DNA from 4 places in the Clostridium isatidis genome. Region 2 is predicted to be linked to each of the others. Evidence: riboswitches for the same ligand, from Rfam matches in the RefSeq annotation. Region 2 holds a riboswitch; each other region holds the start of a gene.

Region 1 (5,080 bases), 1.0 Mb from region 2:
ATTTGAAGATAAAGTGATAGATTACTTCCCAGCAAGCTTAGAAGATTTAGCTAAGTGTGAGCCAATATATGAAGAATTTGAGGGATGGGATGACAGCGTAGCTGATGCTAGAAGCTATGATGAAATTCCTGAAAATGCTAAGAAATATTTAAAAAGAATTGAGGAATTTACTGGAGTTCCAATTTCAATAGTTTCAGTAGGACCAAAGAGAGATCAAACAATTGTTTTAAAGGAAATTTAGACTAATAGAAAATCTATATAGTAATTTTAAAAGGAGATAAAAATGAGAAATACATATAGTACCCCATTAAACAGCAGGTATGCTTCAAAAGAAATGTCATATATATTTTCAGATGAGATGAAATTTAAAACTTGGAGACGTCTTTGGGTAGCTTTGGCAGAAGGTGAAAAAGAACTTGGAATTAACATAACAGATGAACAAATAAGAGAATTAAAAGATAATGTAGAAAATATTAATTATGAAGTAGCAATTCAAAGAGAAAAGGAAACTCGTCATGATGTTATGAGTCATGTTTACGCTTATGGTGTTCAATGTCCAAAAGCAAAAGGAATTATACATCTTGGTGCTACAAGTTGTTATGTTGGAGATAATACTGATTTAATTATAATGAAAGAAGGATTACTTTTAATTAGAAAAAAGATTATTAATGTAATAAAGAATTTAAAAGACTTTGCTTTAAAATATAAGGGATTACCAACTTTAGGCTTTACTCATCTTCAACCAGCCCAATTAACAACAGTTGGAAAGAGGGCAACCCTTTGGATTCATGACTTATTATTAGACTTAGAAAACCTAGATTTTGTAATAGATAAGCTAAGATTTAGAGGCGTTAAGGGAACAACAGGAACTCAAGCTAGCTTTATGGAATTATTTGATGGTGATGAAGAAAAAATTAAAGCCCTTGATAGAATAGTTACAGAAAAGATGGGCTTTAAGGAAAGTTATAGTGTAACAGGTCAAACATACCCAAGAAAGGTAGATTCGATTATTTTAAATACTTTATCCGAAATTGCTCAAAGTGCTTATAAGTTTAGTAATGATTTAAGAATTCTTCAAAGTATGAAAGAAATAGAGGAACCATTTGAAAAGAATCAAATTGGATCTTCTGCTATGGCTTATAAGAGAAATCCTATGAGATCAGAAAGAATGAGTGCCCTTGCAAGATTTGTTTTGGTAACTTCAATGAATCCGGCAATTACAGCTTCTACTCAATGGTTTGAAAGAACTTTAGATGATTCTGCTAATAAGAGACTTTCTGTTTCAGAAGCCTTTTTAGCTTTAGATGGAGTTTTAAATTTATATATGAATATTTCAAGTAATTTAGTAGTTTATGAAAAAGTAATTGAAACTCATGTTAATAAGGAGCTTCCATTTATGGCAACAGAAAATATATTAATGGAAGAAGTTAAAATGGGTGGAGATAGACAAGAACTTCATGAAAAGATAAGGGTACACTCTATGGAAGCTGCAAGGAAAGTTAAAGAAGAAGGTTTAGATAATGATCTTATTGAAAGATTAATAAATGATCCAAGTTTTAGTCTAGATGAAGAAAAAGCAAAGAGTATATTAGCTGCTAAGAAGTTTACAGGAAGAGCAGAAAATCAAGTGTTAGATTTTATAAATGAAGCAGTTAAGCCGATATTAGAAAAAAACAAGGATTTATTAGGAGAAGAAGCAGAGATAACGGTATAAAATATAAAAATATAACAAAGAACAATAGGAAAATTTATATTTAAATTTACTATTGTTCTTTATTATTTTATTTAAAGTTTTGGTTGTAATAATTATAAGTCGTTATAAAATGAGAGTAAGCAAAATATATACACTTAAACAATATCCTCGTAAATGATAATAAATAATAAAATAAATTATAGTTTATCAAAAAAATCAAGATTTTAATAATAATAAATATTAATAAGGTGCAAGTTGCAATTTGAAAAATTAATGATATTATTAAATAGTAATTGATAAAGATAATATATATTATAAAGGGTGATAAAATGAAATTTAAGTTAGATGTTCATACTCATACAATAGCTAGTGGACATGCTTATTCAAGCTTAATGGAAAATGCTAAAGCAGCTTCTGAGAAGGGAATTAAAGTTTTAGGAACTACAGAACATGGAATTACTATGCCTGGTTCACCTCATATTTGGTATTTTTCAAATTACAGAGTCTTACCTAGAGAACTTTTTGGAGTTACCATGCTGTATGGCGTTGAAGCTAATATAATGGATTATGATGGTAATTTGGATATGGAAGATTCTATGTTAGATAAACTCGATATTGTAATTGGGAGTATACATACTGAAGTATATAATGTAGGAAATGTAGAGGAAAATACGAGAGCTTTTGTTAACGCAATAAAAAGAGGTAAAATTGATATAATAGGTCATTTAGGAAATCCAGCTGTTCCAGTTGATTATGAAGAAATAGTGATATGTGCAAAAGAAAATGATGTATTAATTGAAATAAATAATAGTTCCTTTACTACTTCTAGACCAGGAAGTTTTACAAATTGTAAAAAAATAGCTTTATTATGTAAGTTACATAATGCAAGGATTGTTATTAATAGTGATGCCCATTTCTGTACTAAAATTGGAGAATTTTCGGAGGCTATTGAAATGCTTCAATCTATAGATTTTCCTAAAAATCTTATTATAAATGATAATCCAAATGAATTATTAGAAAAGTTAAAGAAAAAAGGAAAGTTAAAGGATTTGTAAATATGATGTTAAATAGATATTGACAATGTATTTTTATTAAAGTAAAATTAATCCAAACTAAACAATCTTAAATCTTATCAAGAGTGGTGGAGGGACTGGCCCTATGAAACCCAGCAACAGCTGTCTAATTAAGATAGAAATGTGCTAATTCCAGCAGGAGTTTTCCTGAAAGATAAGAAGTGATAGAAAAATTTTAATATATTTTTGGAATTTGGTTTTTCCACTTCTTATTTTAAGAAGTGGTTTTTTATTTATTCTTATAATAAATAGCGTAGGAAAGGAGAGAAATTATGCCAGTAATTATTCCAGAAGGCTTACCAGCAGCTAAAATTCTTACAAATGAAAAGCTTCCTGTTATATATAAGGAGAAATTCAATAATGATTTAAAGACTATTAAGATAGGAATTTTAAATTTGATGCCTACAAAAATTAACACAGAAACTCAACTTTTAAGACTTCTTGCAAATACTGATATAAATGTAGAAGTTGAGCTTATTTATATTAAGGAGCATAAGTGTAAAAATACTCCTAAAGAACACCTCCTAAACTTTTATAGAAATTTCAAGGAAATAAAAAATGAAAAATTTGATGGATTTATAATAACAGGGGCACCAATTGAACATTTAGAATTTGAGGAGGTAGATTACTGGGAGGAACTAAAAGAGGTAATGAGTTATTCAGTAGAAAATGTTACTTCAACTTTTCATATATGTTGGGGAGCCCAAGCTGGCCTATATTATCATTTTGGTATTCCTAAATATCCTTTAGATAAGAAATTATTTGGTATTTTCTCGCATAAAGTAAATGATAAGAGTGCTAGTTTATTAAGGGGTTTTGATGATGAGTTTTATGTGCCTCATTCAAGACATACAGATATTTTAAAAGAAGATATTTATAAGGTTCCAGGACTTACTATTTTATCAGAATCAGAGGAGGCTGGAGTATATCTTGCTTATGCTAATAATGGAAAACAAATTTTTGCCACTGGCCATTCTGAATATGATTCTAATACTTTAAAGCAAGAATATGAAAGAGATAAATCAAAAGGTATTAATATAGATATACCAAAGAATTATTTTTCTAAGAATGATCCTAATAGTGAACCTATTGTAAGATGGAGAGCACATGCCAATTTATTATTTTCAAATTGGTTAAAATATTATGTTTGTAAGGATAGTTAATATATTATTATAAAAAAACCATTTGCAAAAATGCAAATGGTTTTAATTATTGACAAAAAAAATAAAAGTGATAACATAAAACAGATATCAACATTTTATGAGATATAATATAATTCCCTAATTATATTATACATCTTGCAAAAAACAATGTCAATAACTTTTTTATAAAATTAATCTATTAAGGGGAGTGATTTATTTGAATAATAATTCTGAATGGTTTGCTGAAAAGGAGTGGCTTCAAAAAGTCCTTACTGAAGTTAGAAAACAGCTAAATGAAAAGCGCAATTATAAAGAGCGTTTTAAAAAGGAATATATAGAAACTCATAAAGAAATGTGGGATAATATCGGTTCAGTTGCCATAAATAATGGATTAGATCAAGTTGTAGATTTTATGCAATTTATCAATTCAACTAAAATGCAAAAAAGAAATCATGAATTTACAAGACAAATGGAAGAAAAATATGAACAAATGCTATTATCACCTTATTTTGGGAGAATGGATTTTATTGAGCATGACAATGATAAAGCTGAAAAGTTTTATATAGGAATTTCTAATCTTATTAATGAGGAATTTGATTTTTTAGTATATGATTGGAGAGCACCGGTTTCAAGCATGTTTTATGAATATGAAATTGGAGAAGGAAAATATAAATCCCCTGAAGGAATAATTAATGGAAAGATAATCTTAAAGAGGCAATATAAAATTAATAATGGGAAAATTGAATACATGTTTGATAGTGATATTAATATAGAAGATGATGTGTTACAAGAGATTTTAGCTAAGAGCACAGATAATAAAATGAAATCAATAGTAACATCTATTCAAAGAGAGCAAAATCAAGTAATTCGTAATGAAGAATACAAGAATCTTATTGTTCAAGGTCCTGCTGGAAGTGGGAAAACATCTGTAGCTTTACATAGAATAGCTTATCTCTTATATAAATATAGAGAAAAAATAAATTCACGAAATATAGTAATATTTTCTCCTAATGATATTTTTAATGAATATATTTCTAATGTATTGCCACAGCTTGGGGAAGAAAATATGTATCAAACTACTTTTAAGGAGTTTATGAATAAAGCTTTAGGAGATGAATTTAAAAAAGAAGATTACTGTAATATGATGGAGTATATTTTTAGTTATAAAGATT
Region 2 (5,080 bases):
GTTGATCCAGGCGTTATAGAAGCAGCAAAAAGCTTTGGAGCTTCAAATGCACAAATAATTTTTAAAGTTATGATAAAGGAGGCAGTTCCTTCCATAATATCAGGTTTAACATTAACCGTAATCAATATAATTGGATATTCTGCAATGGCTGGATCAGTGGGTGCAGGCGGACTTGGTGATGTAGCTATAAGATATGGCTATCAAAGATATGAAACTGATGTAATGATTGTAACAGTAATACTATTAATTATAATAGTTCAAGGCTTACAATCTTTAGGTAATAATTTATATAAAAAATTATCTTAATAATAAACTAATAAATTAAAAAATAATAAATTTAAGGGGGCAATATATATGAAAAGAAAAAGAATATTATCATTAGTATTAACAGGAGTTTTAGCTTTAGGATTAATAGGATGTGGACAAACTAAAGCTTCAGATGAAAAAACAACAACTGGTGGAGAAGATAAAACAATAACAGTAGGGGCTACTCCAGTACCTCATGCAGAAATATTAAATGCAATAAAAGGAGATCTTGAAGCTAAAGGATATACTCTTGAAATCGTAGAATATACTGATTATGTTACTCCAAACACTGCTTTAGCAGATGGAGATTTAGATGCAAACTACTTCCAACATATAGCATACTTAAATGAAACAAATGAAGGAAAAGGTCTAGATTTAACTTATACAAAAGCTATTCACTTAGAGCCAATGGGAGCATATTCAAATACAATTAAAAATTTAGATGAATTAAAAGAAGGAGCTAGAGTAGCAGTTCCTAACGATCCATCAAATGAAGCAAGAGCTTTAAGATTATTAGAAAAAGCAGGCTTAATAAAAATTGCAGATGGTGAATTAGTTACTGTTAAGGATATTACTGAAAATCCTAAAAATTTAGAATTTGAAGAACTTGAAGCAGCTCAATTACCAAGAGTATTAGAAGAAGTTGATTTAGCAGTAATAAATAGTAATTATGCTTTAGAAGCTAATTTAAATCCAGCAAAAGATGCTTTAGTTTTAGAAGATAAGGATGCAGAAGCAGCAGAAAATTATAGAAATGTATTAGCAGTTAGAAAGGGAACTGAAAATGATGAAAAAATTAAAGCTTTAACAGAAGCTTTAACATCAGAAACAGCTAAGAAATTTATTGAAGAAAAATATGCTGGTTCAGTAATCCCATCATTTTAATAATATATAAAACTAAATATTTTCTTTCTTATCAAGAGAGGTGGAGGGACTGGCCCTATGAAACCCGGCAACCTATAATAAGAGAAAAGTAACTCTTGTTAGTTTGGTGCTAAATCCTGCAGCTGTAGCTGAGAGATAAGGGAATAAATTTTCTGTGTTTTTATGCACTTGAGGTTTATTCTCAAGTGCATTTTTATTAAATTCTTGAATAATCTAAAATTTTAGGAGGTATTATAAATGAGAAAAAGAAGAATTCTTTCATTATTATTAACAGGTATATTATCAATAGGATTAATAGGTTGTGGAAATGCAGGTGCTTCAGAAGGAAATAAAGCAAAAGAAGAAGATAAAACAATAAAAATCGGGGTTACACCAGTACCTCATGCAGAAATAGTAAATGCAATAAAACCAGATCTTGAAGCTAAGGGCTATACAGTAGAAGTAATAGAATATACAGATTATGTTACTCCAAATACAGCTTTAGCTGATGGAGACTTGGATGCAAATTACTTTCAAACTATTCCTTATTTAGAGGAGACAAATGAAGGAAAAGGATATGATTTAACTTATACTAAAGGAGTTCATTTAGAACCAATAGGAATATATTCAGCTAATATTAAAAGCTTAGATGAGCTAAAAGATGGAGCTAGGGTGGCAGTTCCAAATGATCCATCAAATGAAGCAAGATCATTAAGATTATTAGAAAGTGCAGGATTGATAAAGCTTAAAGAAGCAGAATTAGTTACACCTAAGGATATTGTGGAAAATCCAAAAAATCTTGAATTTGAAGAATTAGAGGCAGCTCAACTACCAAGAGTTTTAGAAGAAGTAGCTATAGCAGTTATTAATGGTAACTATGCCTTAGAAGCAGGTTTAAGTCCAGCAAAGGATGCTTTATATTTAGAAGATGCTACTACAGAAGCTTCAAAAAAATATCATAATGTTATTGCTGTAAAAAAAGGAAATGAAAATAGTCAAAAAATTAAAGATTTAACAAAAATTTTGACTTCAGATAAAGTTAAAAAATTTATAGAAGATAATTATAATGGGTCTGTGCTTCCGGTATTTTAATATAAGGATATCTTAAATAAAATGGATAATTGACAATTGTAAAGATTGCTATTTCCTTCTTAGAAGTGTTAATTTTTTAATTTGTAACCAAGTAAAAGTAAAATTAATATACTGAATTATGGAATATGATTTTACATAGCACTTTAATAAGGAGGAAAAAGCTTGGCAAAGTGGGTACTAGACGCAGGTCATGGCGGATGTGATGCTGGAGCAGTTGGAAAAAACAATAGAAGAGAAGCAGATATAAATTTAGAAGCTGCCTATGAAGCCATGAGATTATTAGAGAAGAATGGTGAAACAGTTTTACTGACAAGAGCATCTGATGTTTATTTAAGTTATAAAGATAGAGCTAAAATAGCAAATGATTGGGGAGCAGATTATTTTATAAGCTTTCATATGAATTCCTTTGTTGATCCTTTAGTAACTGGAACAGAAGTTTTTATATATGAAAAAGGAAGCAAGGCAGAAGAACTGGCAAGTCTTATAAAAGCTGAGATTGTTGCAAACTTAAGATCTAAGGATAGAGGGATAAAGGAAGCCAGCTATATTGAATTAAGGGAAACTAATATGCCGGCTGTAATTATAGAAGCTGAATTTTTATCAAATGAAGAAGTAGAAAAGAACTTTGATAGTAAAAAGTATGGTTATATGGTTGCTAAGGCTTGCTTAGCATTTGTAGATAAAGTACTATTAGACATACCTAAAATGAATAGAAAAATTCCAACAAGAGAAGGTTGGAGAGTATGTGTTGGATATTATAAAAAATACCAAGATGCAGAAGAAGAAATGAAAAGGTTACAAAGAATAGGGATAAAAGGAGTTCATCTTGTTCCTTACCCTAAAGAGTAAGGAATAGTTGACAATGGACAATTGACAATTTTGGGGGATTTTCATTGAGCTGAAAATTTTGATATTATAATATAACGGGGCTAGTCCCCGTTATATTTTTTTAAAATTAAAGTTTTTTATTTTAAAAAATACATTATAATAATATTAATGATTAAATAATTCCTGTAGAAATTTAAATAGAATATTAACAATTTGGAGGGGAAAATGAATATATCAGAAGTTAAAATTGGTTTAAAAGGGAAAGATTTATTAAGTATTATAAATGAATTTGTTAAAGTAGAAGGATTAAAAGTTTCTGAAATAGATATTAATGAGAATATTATAATTAAGGGAAGTTTTAAAAAGATAGTAACAGTGGACTTTACAGGGAGTGTGAAATTAAAAAGAGTAGATAATGGAATTATTGAGGGAGAATTAGTGGATTTTAAGCTTTCCAAAATTAAAATTATATCCTTTATAAGAAAGGCAGCTTTAAAATTTGCTTTAAGGGCTATTGAAGAAAAAGGAATAAAATATTTAGATGGGAAAGTAATAATTGATTTAAAATATATTTTAAAAGATGTACCATATGTTGATTTTGATGTTACTAATATAAATGTAAATGAAGATACTTTATATGTAGAAGCTAATAACATTGAAATATCAATAGAAGGAACTTTAAAAAAAGATAATAAGGAAGAGGATGTAAAGCTGTTAGAAGAAGCAGAGGAAGAAGATTATGAAGAAGAAATTAAGGAAGTAGCAAAAGTAGAGGATATCTATACAAAGGGGAGAAGAATATTTGAGAACAAATTACCAGAAAAGATAAAGCCTTTTAAGGAATACTTGTTTATAATACCTGATATGCTGGCTTTAATTTATAGATTACTTAAAGATAAAAGAGTTCCAATTAAAACAAAATTAGTAATTTCAGCTGCAATAGCTTATATATCTTTTCCAACAGATATAATTCCAGATAATATACCTTTTATAGGAAATATTGATGATATAGGAGTTATAATTTTTACCTTAAATAAATTAATAGATGATGTTCCAATAGTGGTTATATTAGAAAATTGGCAAGGAAAGAATGATATAATAATAACTTTAAAAACTTTAGTAGAATATGCTGTAAATTTAACTGGTGCAAGGAATGTAGAAAAAATATATAGGTTTATAGAAGAAATTTCAACAATCTAAAATAATGTATATTGTACATTATAAAGAGAGGAAGATATTATGGGAAAGAAAGTTTATGCTATAAAAGAAGGATATGATTTCGAAAATGATAAGAAAATAGAAAATCTAATAGTTAAGACCTGGGACGAATGTTTGAAATATGTTAAAGGGGTTAAGGGAGCAAAGTATAAAAGTTTTGAAGATATAAAAGAAGCTGAGAACTTTTTAAATAAAGGAAGTCAAATCTTTAAAAAAGGTGTAGATAATTATCCAGAGGATTGTTTGCATGTTTATGTAGATGGAAGTTATAGTGTAAGCTCTAAAAAATATGCATACGGCTTAGTTGCTGTTAGAAATAATGTGGTGGAGTATATTGAAAGTGGAGTATCAGCAGATAGCTCCCAAAGTAATATTAGGCAGATTGCTGGAGAATTAGAAGCTGCAATTAAAGCTGTTGAATATGCTTTGTATAAAAGGGATAAGAAAGTTGTAATATTCCATGATTATGAAGGAATTGCCCATCATGCCACAGGTTTCTGGGAAAGAAGAGAAGAATCATCCATTAGATATTATAATAAGATGAACGAATTAATGAAATTAGGCATAGAAGTGATTTTTGTTAAGGTTGATAGTCATACTGGAGATATTTTTAATGAATTGGCAGATGAAAAATGTAAAGAAAAATTATCTATTATTTCAAATAAAGTAGTAGATAAATGGTTATCTAATAATCTTTTATTTGTTGAAAATGAAAATATAAAAAGAGAGATAATAAGTATTACTAATAATAAGGAAGATAAAATTATTGTAG
Region 3 (5,080 bases), 1.1 Mb from region 2:
TAATAGAAGAATTCACATATTATAATGTGAATTCTTTTTTATGCAAATCTATATTAATATTTAAATTGTTTAGTCTAAATTAACCAATATTTATATTGTGAAAAAGGCGCTCTAATTCTAATTCTTGAAGCATACTTTTGGAATATAGTTTGCCTCCCATTAATTTTGTTATTAGTTCAATTTTTGAGTAGCCTTCTTTATACATCTTAAGGTCTTTAACTATTTTTTTTAAAGTAGACTTTGGTATTTCTAAAATAATAGAAAGTTCCTTAAATGTATAGTAATCTTTTGGTAAAAGGCTGAAAAGTTTTTCTTGAAGCTCTAGCTTATATTTTAAATCTGTTTCTAAAGAGTTGTGGGGGCCTAGTTTTCCTCTATGGTGGTAATTACAAAGATATTTATAATTTAGTTTAATATCATAACCACCTTCATGTTTATGAACTATATGATGAATATCAGCCTTTGATCCACAAATTTCACAGTGGTGCAAATTCACGCCTCCCTTATATATATCCTTAATATTATTATAAAATAAACCTTTATTTTATTCAAATAGAGGATTATGGTTAAAATAATAATATTAAGAAAATTTAGAAAATAAATTTTTATTAATATCTTGAAAACGATTGTTACATGGTGTAATAAACTATATAATATAAATATAGATAATATATTATATTATGGTAATGAAGAAAGGGTGATAGAGTGAGGCATAATTACGATTCCTTCGATTATTGGGAAGAACTGATAGATAAAAACAAAACTTTGAGAGGTCATATGTTTATGGATTCGTTACCAAATAAGGATACAATTTATATTCATACCCTAGTTTTTGGAAAAAACAACGGAATTGATAATACATGGAGCTACTTTCCTGATATAAAGACTTTATTAGGATATATACAATATTCATTTTTACAAGAAGCCTTTTATAAGTGGATATATGGAAAGGAAAAATTAATTGTTAATGTACCTAATATAAGAGTAGAAAAAATAATTTCTGATGCAGAAAAGAATAAAAAGCTGACAAAAGAAGAAGCAGATAATATGAGAAGAGAAATAAATATGATAAAATCTTGCTGGTCTTTACCAAAAAATAAAATCTTTGCAAGGTTAAAAAAATTTAGTCGAGATTTTAATAAAACCTGGGTTGGAGATAATAGAGAGTTTTTATATTTAAAGATATTTAATAGTCCTATCGAATTAGGAGATTTCGTGATAAACTCCAATTATATAATTAGAGGAAATGAATTTGAAAAAGTAGTTGGGGTTACTATTGATGAATGGAAGGAAATATGTAGAAAAGCAGAAACTGATAAAACTTACGGCGAGAAATTTAGAAATATTTTAGCAAAATCTCTTACAGATGTAGTATAAAAATATAGAAATTTCTTATTGACAGAATTATTTTTCTAGTATTATAATAATATTTGTCAATAAGATTTGCGGGTGTAGCTCAATGGTAGAGCCCTTGCCTTCCAAGCAAGTTACGTGAGTTCGATTCTCATCACCCGCTCCATTTTGTGCCATTAGCTCAGTTGGTAGAGCACCTGACTCTTAATCAGGGTGTCCAGGGTTCGACCCCCTGATGGCGCACCAGATTAAAAAAGAGAGATTAACCTAGGTTAATCTCTCTTTTTAGTTTGTACTAAAGAATTCGTAATTCATATTTAAGCATTAAACTACTGAGTAATAGCCACCAAACTGTGTATTATTTACTGTGTATTGTGAATTGAAAGGTGCTGTATACTTTTCCTTATTGACATTATAAGTCTAAGTTGATACTATATTAATGCAAAATTTAAGAACTTATCAAGAGCGGTGGAGGGACTGGCCCTGAGAAACCCAGCAACCGAGAATCTTAATGATTCTTAAGGTGCTAAATCCTGCAGGAGATCCTGGAAGATAAGGAGTTTATTATAACTTTTTATAAGGAAATGAGCTTCTGTATTCTTGCAGAAGTTTTTTTGTTTTTTAATAACTTTAAGTAATTGGGGCTATATATTATTTTGAAGGAGAGGAAGAAGCCTTGGAAAATAAGAGTAATGGGTTTGCGTTAGTGCCATTAGGAGTATTTATAGTAATTTATTTAGGAATATCTATAGTAGCAAAAAGTTTTTATGCTGTATCAGTAATTATTCCTTTTTTAGCAGCAGCATTAACTGCTTTATTAATGAATAGGAAGGAAAAGCTTGATAAAAAAATAGAGATCTTCTGCAAAGGGGCAGGAGATATAAATATTTTATTAATGATATTAATATTTATATTAGCAGGTGCCTTTGCCCAGGTAGCCAAAGATATGGGAGCAGTAGATTCTACTGTTAATTTAGGTCTTTATTTACTTCCAAGCAGTTTATTAATACCAGGGATATTTATTATTGGGTGTTTTATTTCCTTATCTATAGGGACTTCAATGGGAACAATAGTTGCTTTAGTACCAATAGCAATTGGAATAGCCGATAAAACTGGAATATCAACATCTTTATCTGTGGGGGCAGTAGTCTGTGGGGCTATGTTTGGTGACAATCTTTCCGTAATATCTGATACAACTATTGCTGCAACTAAGACTCAAGGTTGTGAGATGAAGGATAAATTTAAAATGAACTTTTTAATAGTTCTTCCAGCTGCAATAATTACTACAATTATATTTATAATTTTAACAAGAAATACAGCAGTAATAAATTTAGATTCTTTGGAGTTTAATATATTTAAAATATTACCATATATTGTAGTAATAATAACATCCTTAATAGGATTAAACGTAATAATAGTTTTGTTGCTTGGATTAGGACTTTCAGGATTAATGGGTATTATAGTTGGAAGTTTTGATATAATAGGTCTTTTTAATTCAATATCTAATGGGATATCATCAATGAGTGAGCTTATTATAATTTCATTACTTATTTCAGGAACTATAGAAATAATAAAGTTTAATGGTGGAATAGATTTTATTCTTAATAAGGGACTAAGAAATTTTAAAAGCAAAAGAGGAGCAGAATATGGAATTGCAGTTTTGACGGGCTTGGTAGATATTTGTACTGCAAATAATACAATTGCAATAGTAACAGTAGGACCGATAGCTAAAGATATTTCAAATGAATTTGACTTAGATGCAAAAAGAGTTGCAGGTATTATGGATATCTTTTCTTGTGGCTTTCAGGGAGTTATACCATATGGAGCCCAATTGTTATCAGCAGCAGGTCTTGCGGCAATATCACCCTTTGAAATAATGCGGTTTTTATTTTATCCATATTTAATGCTGGTTAGTGCAATTATATTTATATATTTTCATTGGAAAAATAAAAAATAATCTTGTACATAATTAATAATGTAAATCTTAAAATAGAGGAAAACTACCTTAAAGTAGTTTTAAGAAATGCAAAAAAGGAGCTGTTGAAGGTCAATATCATTAAGATATTAATCTGCGACACTCCTTTAATTTTAATATAGATTTTCAATTATTAATTGTCAATTGAAAAAAGCATGGCAATGCTATTTGCCGCAATTCCTTCTCCACTTCCTGTAAAGCCAAGGCCTTCTTCAGTTGTAGCTTTAACATTTATCTGATCTATATCTATTTCAAGAGTTCTTGCTATGTTTTTCCTCATGGTTTCAATATAAGGAAGCATTTTAGGTTTTTGAGCAATTATAGTTGCATCTATATTACCAATTTTATAACCTTTGTTTTTTATTAATATTCCAACTTCTTTTAAAAGAGTAAGGCTAGAGATACCTTTAAATCTTTCATCAGTATCAGGAAAATGTTTGCCTATGTCTCTAAGAGCTGCAGCGCCTAATAAAGAATCGCATATTGCATGTAATAATACATCTGCATCAGAATGACCAAGTAGTCCTTTTTCATAAGGAATATTTACACCACCAATAATAAGCTCTCTATTATCTACTAATTTATGGACATCATATCCTAAACCTATTCGCATATTACCACCTCTAAAATTTTATTTAGGACTATTTTACCATAAATTAATATATAATATTAGACTTTAGTGATGTTATATTATTTTTTTAAAAAAGGATTCGTTGTTATAAAAGTCTCTTTCCTTTCTGCTGAGTATTTTATCTTTTATAATTTTTAATAAATATTGCATTCTATATATATAATACATAGGCTTAGATTTTATTCTTTTGCGTTTAAAAAGGAAATCAACATAAATTATTTTTTTATTCATAAAATACTCCTAAATATTAATAGTCTAAAATATCCAAACTTATTAAAATACAAAATCCTTTATGATATAATATATGTTAAAATAGCCTAAAAGTTTATTGGAGGTAAAGGATTGAGGGAAGGAATTAGAAGAGCAATCGGGGTTATTTTAATAATTATAGGTATAACCATAATTGTATCCATTATTTATAGGAAAATTGAAACAGCAAAAAAGCAGGAAGAGCTTAAAAATATTTTAGAAGAAGTAATAAATGAAGGCATAGCTTCATCAGAGAATGAGGATGCTAGTTTTACTGTAGGTGAAGGGTACAAGCCAATAGGGTTATTAGAAATACCTAGTATAAATTTATCTCAAGGAATAGTTGAAGGAATAACAGATGATATTCTTTTGTATTATTTAGGGCATTTTGAGGGTTCTGCAATGCCTGGAGAAAGAGGAAATTTTGCAGTTGCAGGACATAGAGTTTCAGATTATTCAGAGGCCTTTGTTAATTTGTATAAAACAAAAGCTGGAGATGAAATAATAGTAAAGGCAAAAGGTAAAAAATATATCTATGAAGTGACGGATAATTTTATTGTTCAACCAGATAGAGTTGAAGTATTAGATGATACCAAAGATGCAACAATAACATTAATAACATGCACAGTTGGTGCTAAAGAAAGAGTTGTAGTTAAAGGAAAGTTAATTGAAACTAAGGAACTAAATAGCGGAGGAGAACAATGACCTTTCAACAATATAAATATAAATTTTCAACCAAGGCTCCTATAAATGTAGTATCAGAAGATATAACAGAAAAAAGAGAAGAGGAAATTAATAGATTAAAAGAAGACTTAATAGAATATAAAATACTTATTAAGGATTTAGTTTATGATAAACCTTCTTATGATATT
Region 4 (5,080 bases), 680 kb from region 2:
AGTAAATTCTGATTTCCCTTATTATATAGGAAATTATGGTTTCTGTTCTTCTGATGGTGCCATAGAATATGTTGAAAATGAAGATCTTGATTGCATCTTAATACTAGGAACATCCCTTGGTCAAAGCGCAACAAGAGATTATAATGATGTTCTTGTAAGAGGAAGAAAAGTTATAAGAATAGATTGGGATACTAAAGAGTTTAATAGAGTATTTAAGGAAGATGTATCAGTATGTTATGATTTGAGAGAGGCAGTTAAGATTTTAAATAAAGAAGTATCTAAGAAGAATAATTCCTTCCTTAAGCCAGAAATGAACAAGCCATATGTTAAAAATCATACAGGAATTTCATTGAGAAGATTATATGAGATGCTACCTGATATATTCCCTAAAGATACCTGTGTTATTGTAGATGTAGGAGATTTCTTTAACTATATCTTTAAATATATGCCTATAAGAGAAGATATGGATTTCCAAGGCAGTGTCAATTATGCTTGTATGGGTGCAGGAGTAGCAGGAGCTTTAGGTTCATACCTTGCAGATAAAAGAAGACCTTACGCAGTATTTGTTGGTGATGGAGGCTTCTATATGAATGGTATGGATATATTGACTGCTAAAGAATATAATATGCCAATTATGTATTTTGTAATTAATAATTCTATGTTTGGATTAGTTAAAAATGGTATGAAGGCTATTTTCGGTAGAGAATTTGATGCTAAAGTTCAATTTGATAAAATCAGTATAGCTTCTATTGCTGAAGCAATGGGTATAGAAGCTGTTCAAATAACAGATTTATCACAAGTAGAGAGCTTGGAAGGACTTATGAAGGATAGAACAAGTCCATTACTTGTTGAAATTGTTACTGATGGAACAGAAATATTCATTGATACAGATAGATTAAAGAAAGTTAAATAAAATTGGAGGAAAAAGCAATGAAGGTATTTAATGATTTAAGAGAAAAATTAAAAGAAATAATTGAAATAGACGAACTTGCCTATTTAACTGTAAAAGATGAAGCTGAGGCCTTTGCTTTTTATAAAGCTGATACAGAACTATTCAGTTTGGAAGATTGGCAAAAGTTTCATAAAGTTGAGTATCCAACAATAATAAAGAATATACCAGTTCTTGTTGATTTAGTTTCTAATAAAAGATATGTTGCAGTTGAGGATGTTTTTAAACTTAACCCTCCACAAAAGGAATTCCAAGTCCTTAATATACATAGTATTTACTTACTTCCTGTAATAGATGATGATAAAGTAGTTGGCTTTGTAGATATAGCATATATAGGAAAACACTACAAAATTGATAAAGAAACGCTTGATAAGATACAAGAAATAATTAATGGCTGTAAAGATGAAATTATTAAAACAGTTAAAATGTATAATAACTAAGACTAGTACTAAAAACCATTTAAATCATTAATTTAATGATTTAAGTGGTCTTTTAATAGGGTTAGTTTTTTATTAAACTTTGAGATTTTTAAAGTCTTATTAAAGTATGTTTTTGAAATAATAAGTCTTACAATTATCTTTTATAGATAATTGTAATGAAGTATTGTTAAAACTATAAGAACGATTGGGCGCAACTGATCGTTATAAGATGGTGAATCTTAAGGAAGAGTATAAATTTAATAATAAACAATAAATTGAAATAGTATTTTTATTTTGCATAAATTCACTTGAATATATATAATAAATAATAAAGTTAATATAAATTATTTTCATATATGAAGGTGAGATTATGAAATACTATTGTCCAGAATGTAAAAAAGAAGTTGAATTAATAAAAGGCTGTGGAGCTGTTAATTATTTCTGTAATAATTGCAAAAAACTTATTTCTAGTAAAGCAGTAATAACTAAAGAAGATGATAATAAATAGTATTTTCAAAAAGAAGATTGGTTACAATCTTCTTTTTTTATTTAATGAAAAAAGTTATCATTTATATTTAGATTTGATTATAATCACATTAACTTTTAAAGTTATCTCCTATAATAAGGCTATAGAATTGATAAAGAGATAAGCTATTTATTTAGGAGGAGATTTTATGGAAAGAAAAATTAGATTAAAAGATAATATTTATTCAGTAGGAGTTATAGACGATAGAAAAGTACCATTTCATAGACTAATATTAGAACAAGGAACAACATATAACAGCTATTTATTAGAAACAGAAAAACCAACAATAATAGATACAGTAGATATAATGTTTACAAAGCAATATATAGAAAATTTAAAAAAGATTATTGATTTAAAGAAAATACAATATATCGTTATAAACCATACAGAACCTGATCATTCTGGAGCTTTAGGCGGATTAGCAAGACAAGCTACTAATGCAACAATAATTTGTAGTGAAAAAGCTGTATATCATATAAAGGAATTATACAAACTACATGATAGAAACTTTTTAGTTGTAAAAGATAGAGATACTGTTGATATTGGTGGAAAAACATTGCTATTTAGAATGACACCATATCTTCATACAGAGGAAACAATGATTACTTACTGCATTGAAGATAAAATATTATTCCCTTGTGATGTATTTAGTACACATTTATCAGCCAATGAGACCTTTGACAGCAAGACAGATATGGATATTACAGAAGCATTTACAGTATATTATGATCTTATAATGTCACCACATAAAAAATATGTAAGACCATTAATTTCTGCATTAAAAGAATTAGAAATTGAACTGATAGCACCATCTCACGGATATGTATTAGATCAAAATATAGAAAAATATATCAGTATATATGATGAGAGAAGTAGGCAAACTAAGAAAGGAAAAAAAGCTGCTATAGTATATACAACAATGACAAATTCAACAAAAGCTATTGCAGAGAAGTTTAAGAAGGATCTTGAAGCTGAAGATATAGAAGTAGCTATATTTAATGCTGATAAGAGCGAAGAAAGTGATATTATAGAAGCCATTAGAAATTCAGATGCATTGCTATTTGGTACTTCAACAAGATATGGTGATTTAATAGGATCCATTGAAAATATTTTAAAGAAGTTAAAGGATATGAATTTAGAAGGTAAAGTAGCTGCTGCATTTGGCTCCTTTGGATGGAGTGGAGAACCTATAGAAATAATTCAGGATTACTTAAATGAAACTAATGCAAAGGTATTAAGCACTTCCTCAATAATAAAGTCTACTGGTATGATTGAAGTTAATTTCCCAGTAAGAGTAAGATTCTCTCTTAATGAAGAATCTAAGAAGGATGTAGAAAAGGCAGCAGATTATATAAGTTCAATATTATAAAATATAGCATTGCAAATCTAAGGAAAATGTTGTTAAATTAAATTAAATATATTTGATAATATATTTAATAATAGAAAACATTGTAGGAGGTATTGAGCATGAAAAAATTTATATGTGATGTTTGTGGATACATTTATGATCCAGAACTAGGAGATCCAGATAATGGAGTAGAACCAGGAACTTCCTTTGAAGATGTTCCAGAAGATTGGTTATGTCCACTTTGTGGAGTTGGTAAAGACGAATTCTCAGAATTAGAAGAGTAATTAATTTAATGAATTTTGAATTACCATAATAAAAATATAAATGGATTTAAAAACCTCTGATTATTATATATATAATTATCAGAGGTTTTTTGTTTATATTTTATAAGTAAAAATAAATTGACAAGAAATATTGTTAGAGTTATAATTCTCTATAATAAAGGGCTGGTATTGTATATTGGTTAATACTCTAGCCTTCTAAGCTGGAAAGGTGGGTTCACTTCCCACTATTTGCTCCAAATGATGGGATATCGCCAAGTGGTAAGGCACCACATTCTGACTGTGGCATTCGTAGGTTCGAATCCTACTATCCTAGCCAATCTTTATTATTTTTAAATATGTTTTAATTTAAGATGAACAAGTTATTAATAAAAAAATATATTGACAATTTATCAGCTGTAAATATATAATACAAAACAAGTAATCTAAAACTAAATAACTTTTTATCTAAAGACGGAGGGACTGGCCCTGTGAAGTCTAGCAACCAAAATTATTAAGCGAAATTAGGATGATTTTTGGTGCTAAATTCTACAGGTTAACTACGTCTAAAAGATAGAAAGTTTAATGTGTTTATTACACTGCTTTCTTATTTTTTAGGAAAGCAGTTTTTTTATTTTTAAATAAAAAGGAGGGGGAAAGGTGATAGAATTAAAAAATTTATGCAAAAGTTATACTACAAAAGCTGGCAAAGTAGAGGCAGTAAAAGATGTAACACTAAAGATTAATAAGGGAGATATTTATGGAATTATAGGCTTTAGTGGAGCTGGTAAATCGACCCTTGTTAGATGCATAAACCTTCTTGAAAAACCCAATAAAGGACAAGTTATTATAGATGGTAAGAATCTTGTAACTTTATCAAATAAGGAACTTAGGAAAGAAAGAAAAAAGATAGGCATGATATTTCAACATTTTAATCTTATGAAATCAAGAACGGTATTTGAAAATATAGCTTACCCATTAAGGGGGAGTGGATTGTCTAAGGAAGAAATAAGAGGGAAAGTTTTATCTCTATTAAAACTTGTTGAACTGGAGGATAAGGAAAGTGCATATCCATCTCAATTAAGCGGCGGTCAAAAACAAAGAGTGGGAATTGCAAGGGCCTTAGCTAATGATCCAAAGGTTCTACTTTGTGATGAAGCAACTAGTGCCTTAGATCCACAGACAACGAAATCAATACTAAGGCTTTTAAAGGAAGTAAATAAAAAGCTTAATTTAACAATTGTAGTAATAACACATGAAATGCAGGTAGTTAAGGAAATATGTACAAGAGTTGCTGTTATGGAGAAGGGAAGGATAGTGGAGGAAGGAAATATATTTAAAGTATTTTCAGAGCCTAAGCAAGAAATTACAAGAAACTTTATAGAAAGTACATCTATATTAAGCAATATTAATTACCTCATAGAAGACAAATCTTCAGTTGTAGAAATTAGAGAGGATGAGAAAATTTTAAAACTTAAATATCTTGAAAATAGTACAACCGAACCAATAATTTCAATAATATCTAGGGAATTTAATGTGGATGCTAATATTATTTTTGGAAATGTTGAAATAATTGAA

The links. Region 2 has a riboswitch for S-adenosylmethionine ahead of BEN51_RS10125 (MetQ/NlpA family ABC transporter substrate-binding protein). Riboswitches for the same ligand answer to the same signal wherever they lie in the genome.
Region 1: linked by a shared signal. The riboswitch ahead of BEN51_RS05220 (homoserine O-succinyltransferase) and the one ahead of BEN51_RS10125 (MetQ/NlpA family ABC transporter substrate-binding protein) in region 2 are both predicted to bind S-adenosylmethionine.
Region 3: linked by a shared signal. The riboswitch ahead of BEN51_RS01785 (Na+/H+ antiporter NhaC family protein) and the one ahead of BEN51_RS10125 (MetQ/NlpA family ABC transporter substrate-binding protein) in region 2 are both predicted to bind S-adenosylmethionine.
Region 4: linked by a shared signal. The riboswitch ahead of BEN51_RS13370 (methionine ABC transporter ATP-binding protein) and the one ahead of BEN51_RS10125 (MetQ/NlpA family ABC transporter substrate-binding protein) in region 2 are both predicted to bind S-adenosylmethionine.

What each region holds. Positions count from the first base shown of each region.
Region 1 covers NZ_CP016786.1:1,104,099-1,109,178, reverse strand. The annotation lists gene BEN51_RS05235 (adenylosuccinate synthase) at 1-241, shown strand, start outside; gene purB (adenylosuccinate lyase) at 284-1,714, shown strand; gene BEN51_RS05225 (phosphatase) at 2,023-2,748, shown strand; SAM riboswitch class I at 2,820-2,927, shown strand; gene BEN51_RS05220 (homoserine O-succinyltransferase) at 3,039-3,929, shown strand; gene helD (RNA polymerase recycling motor HelD) at 4,126-5,080, shown strand, end outside.
Region 2 covers NZ_CP016786.1:2,143,812-2,148,891, reverse strand. The annotation lists gene BEN51_RS10135 (methionine ABC transporter permease) at 1-306, shown strand, start outside; gene BEN51_RS10130 (MetQ/NlpA family ABC transporter substrate-binding protein) at 355-1,191, shown strand; SAM riboswitch class I at 1,217-1,333, shown strand; gene BEN51_RS10125 (MetQ/NlpA family ABC transporter substrate-binding protein) at 1,429-2,262, shown strand; gene BEN51_RS10120 (N-acetylmuramoyl-L-alanine amidase family protein) at 2,425-3,111, shown strand; gene BEN51_RS10115 (YkvA family protein) at 3,316-4,290, shown strand; gene BEN51_RS10110 (ribonuclease H1 domain-containing protein) at 4,330-5,080, shown strand, end outside.
Region 3 covers NZ_CP016786.1:350,723-355,802, forward strand. The annotation lists gene BEN51_RS01765 (HNH endonuclease signature motif containing protein) at 80-490, opposite strand; gene BEN51_RS01770 (hypothetical protein) at 706-1,377, shown strand; tRNA gene BEN51_RS01775 (tRNA-Gly) at 1,446-1,519, shown strand; tRNA gene BEN51_RS01780 (tRNA-Lys) at 1,524-1,599, shown strand; SAM riboswitch class I at 1,807-1,912, shown strand; gene BEN51_RS01785 (Na+/H+ antiporter NhaC family protein) at 2,030-3,310, shown strand; gene ispF (2-C-methyl-D-erythritol 2,4-cyclodiphosphate synthase) at 3,462-3,941, opposite strand; gene BEN51_RS01795 (class D sortase) at 4,302-4,913, shown strand; gene BEN51_RS01800 (anti-sigma factor domain-containing protein) at 4,910-5,080, shown strand, end outside.
Region 4 covers NZ_CP016786.1:2,820,383-2,825,462, reverse strand. The annotation lists gene BEN51_RS13405 (thiamine pyrophosphate-binding protein) at 1-913, shown strand, start outside; gene BEN51_RS13400 (hypothetical protein) at 931-1,389, shown strand; gene BEN51_RS13395 (YfgJ family double zinc ribbon protein) at 1,739-1,876, shown strand; gene BEN51_RS13390 (FprA family A-type flavoprotein) at 2,043-3,263, shown strand; gene rd (rubredoxin) at 3,362-3,526, shown strand; tRNA gene BEN51_RS13380 (tRNA-Arg) at 3,688-3,762, shown strand; tRNA gene BEN51_RS13375 (tRNA-Gln) at 3,768-3,842, shown strand; SAM riboswitch class I at 3,964-4,082, shown strand; gene BEN51_RS13370 (methionine ABC transporter ATP-binding protein) at 4,163-5,080, shown strand, end outside.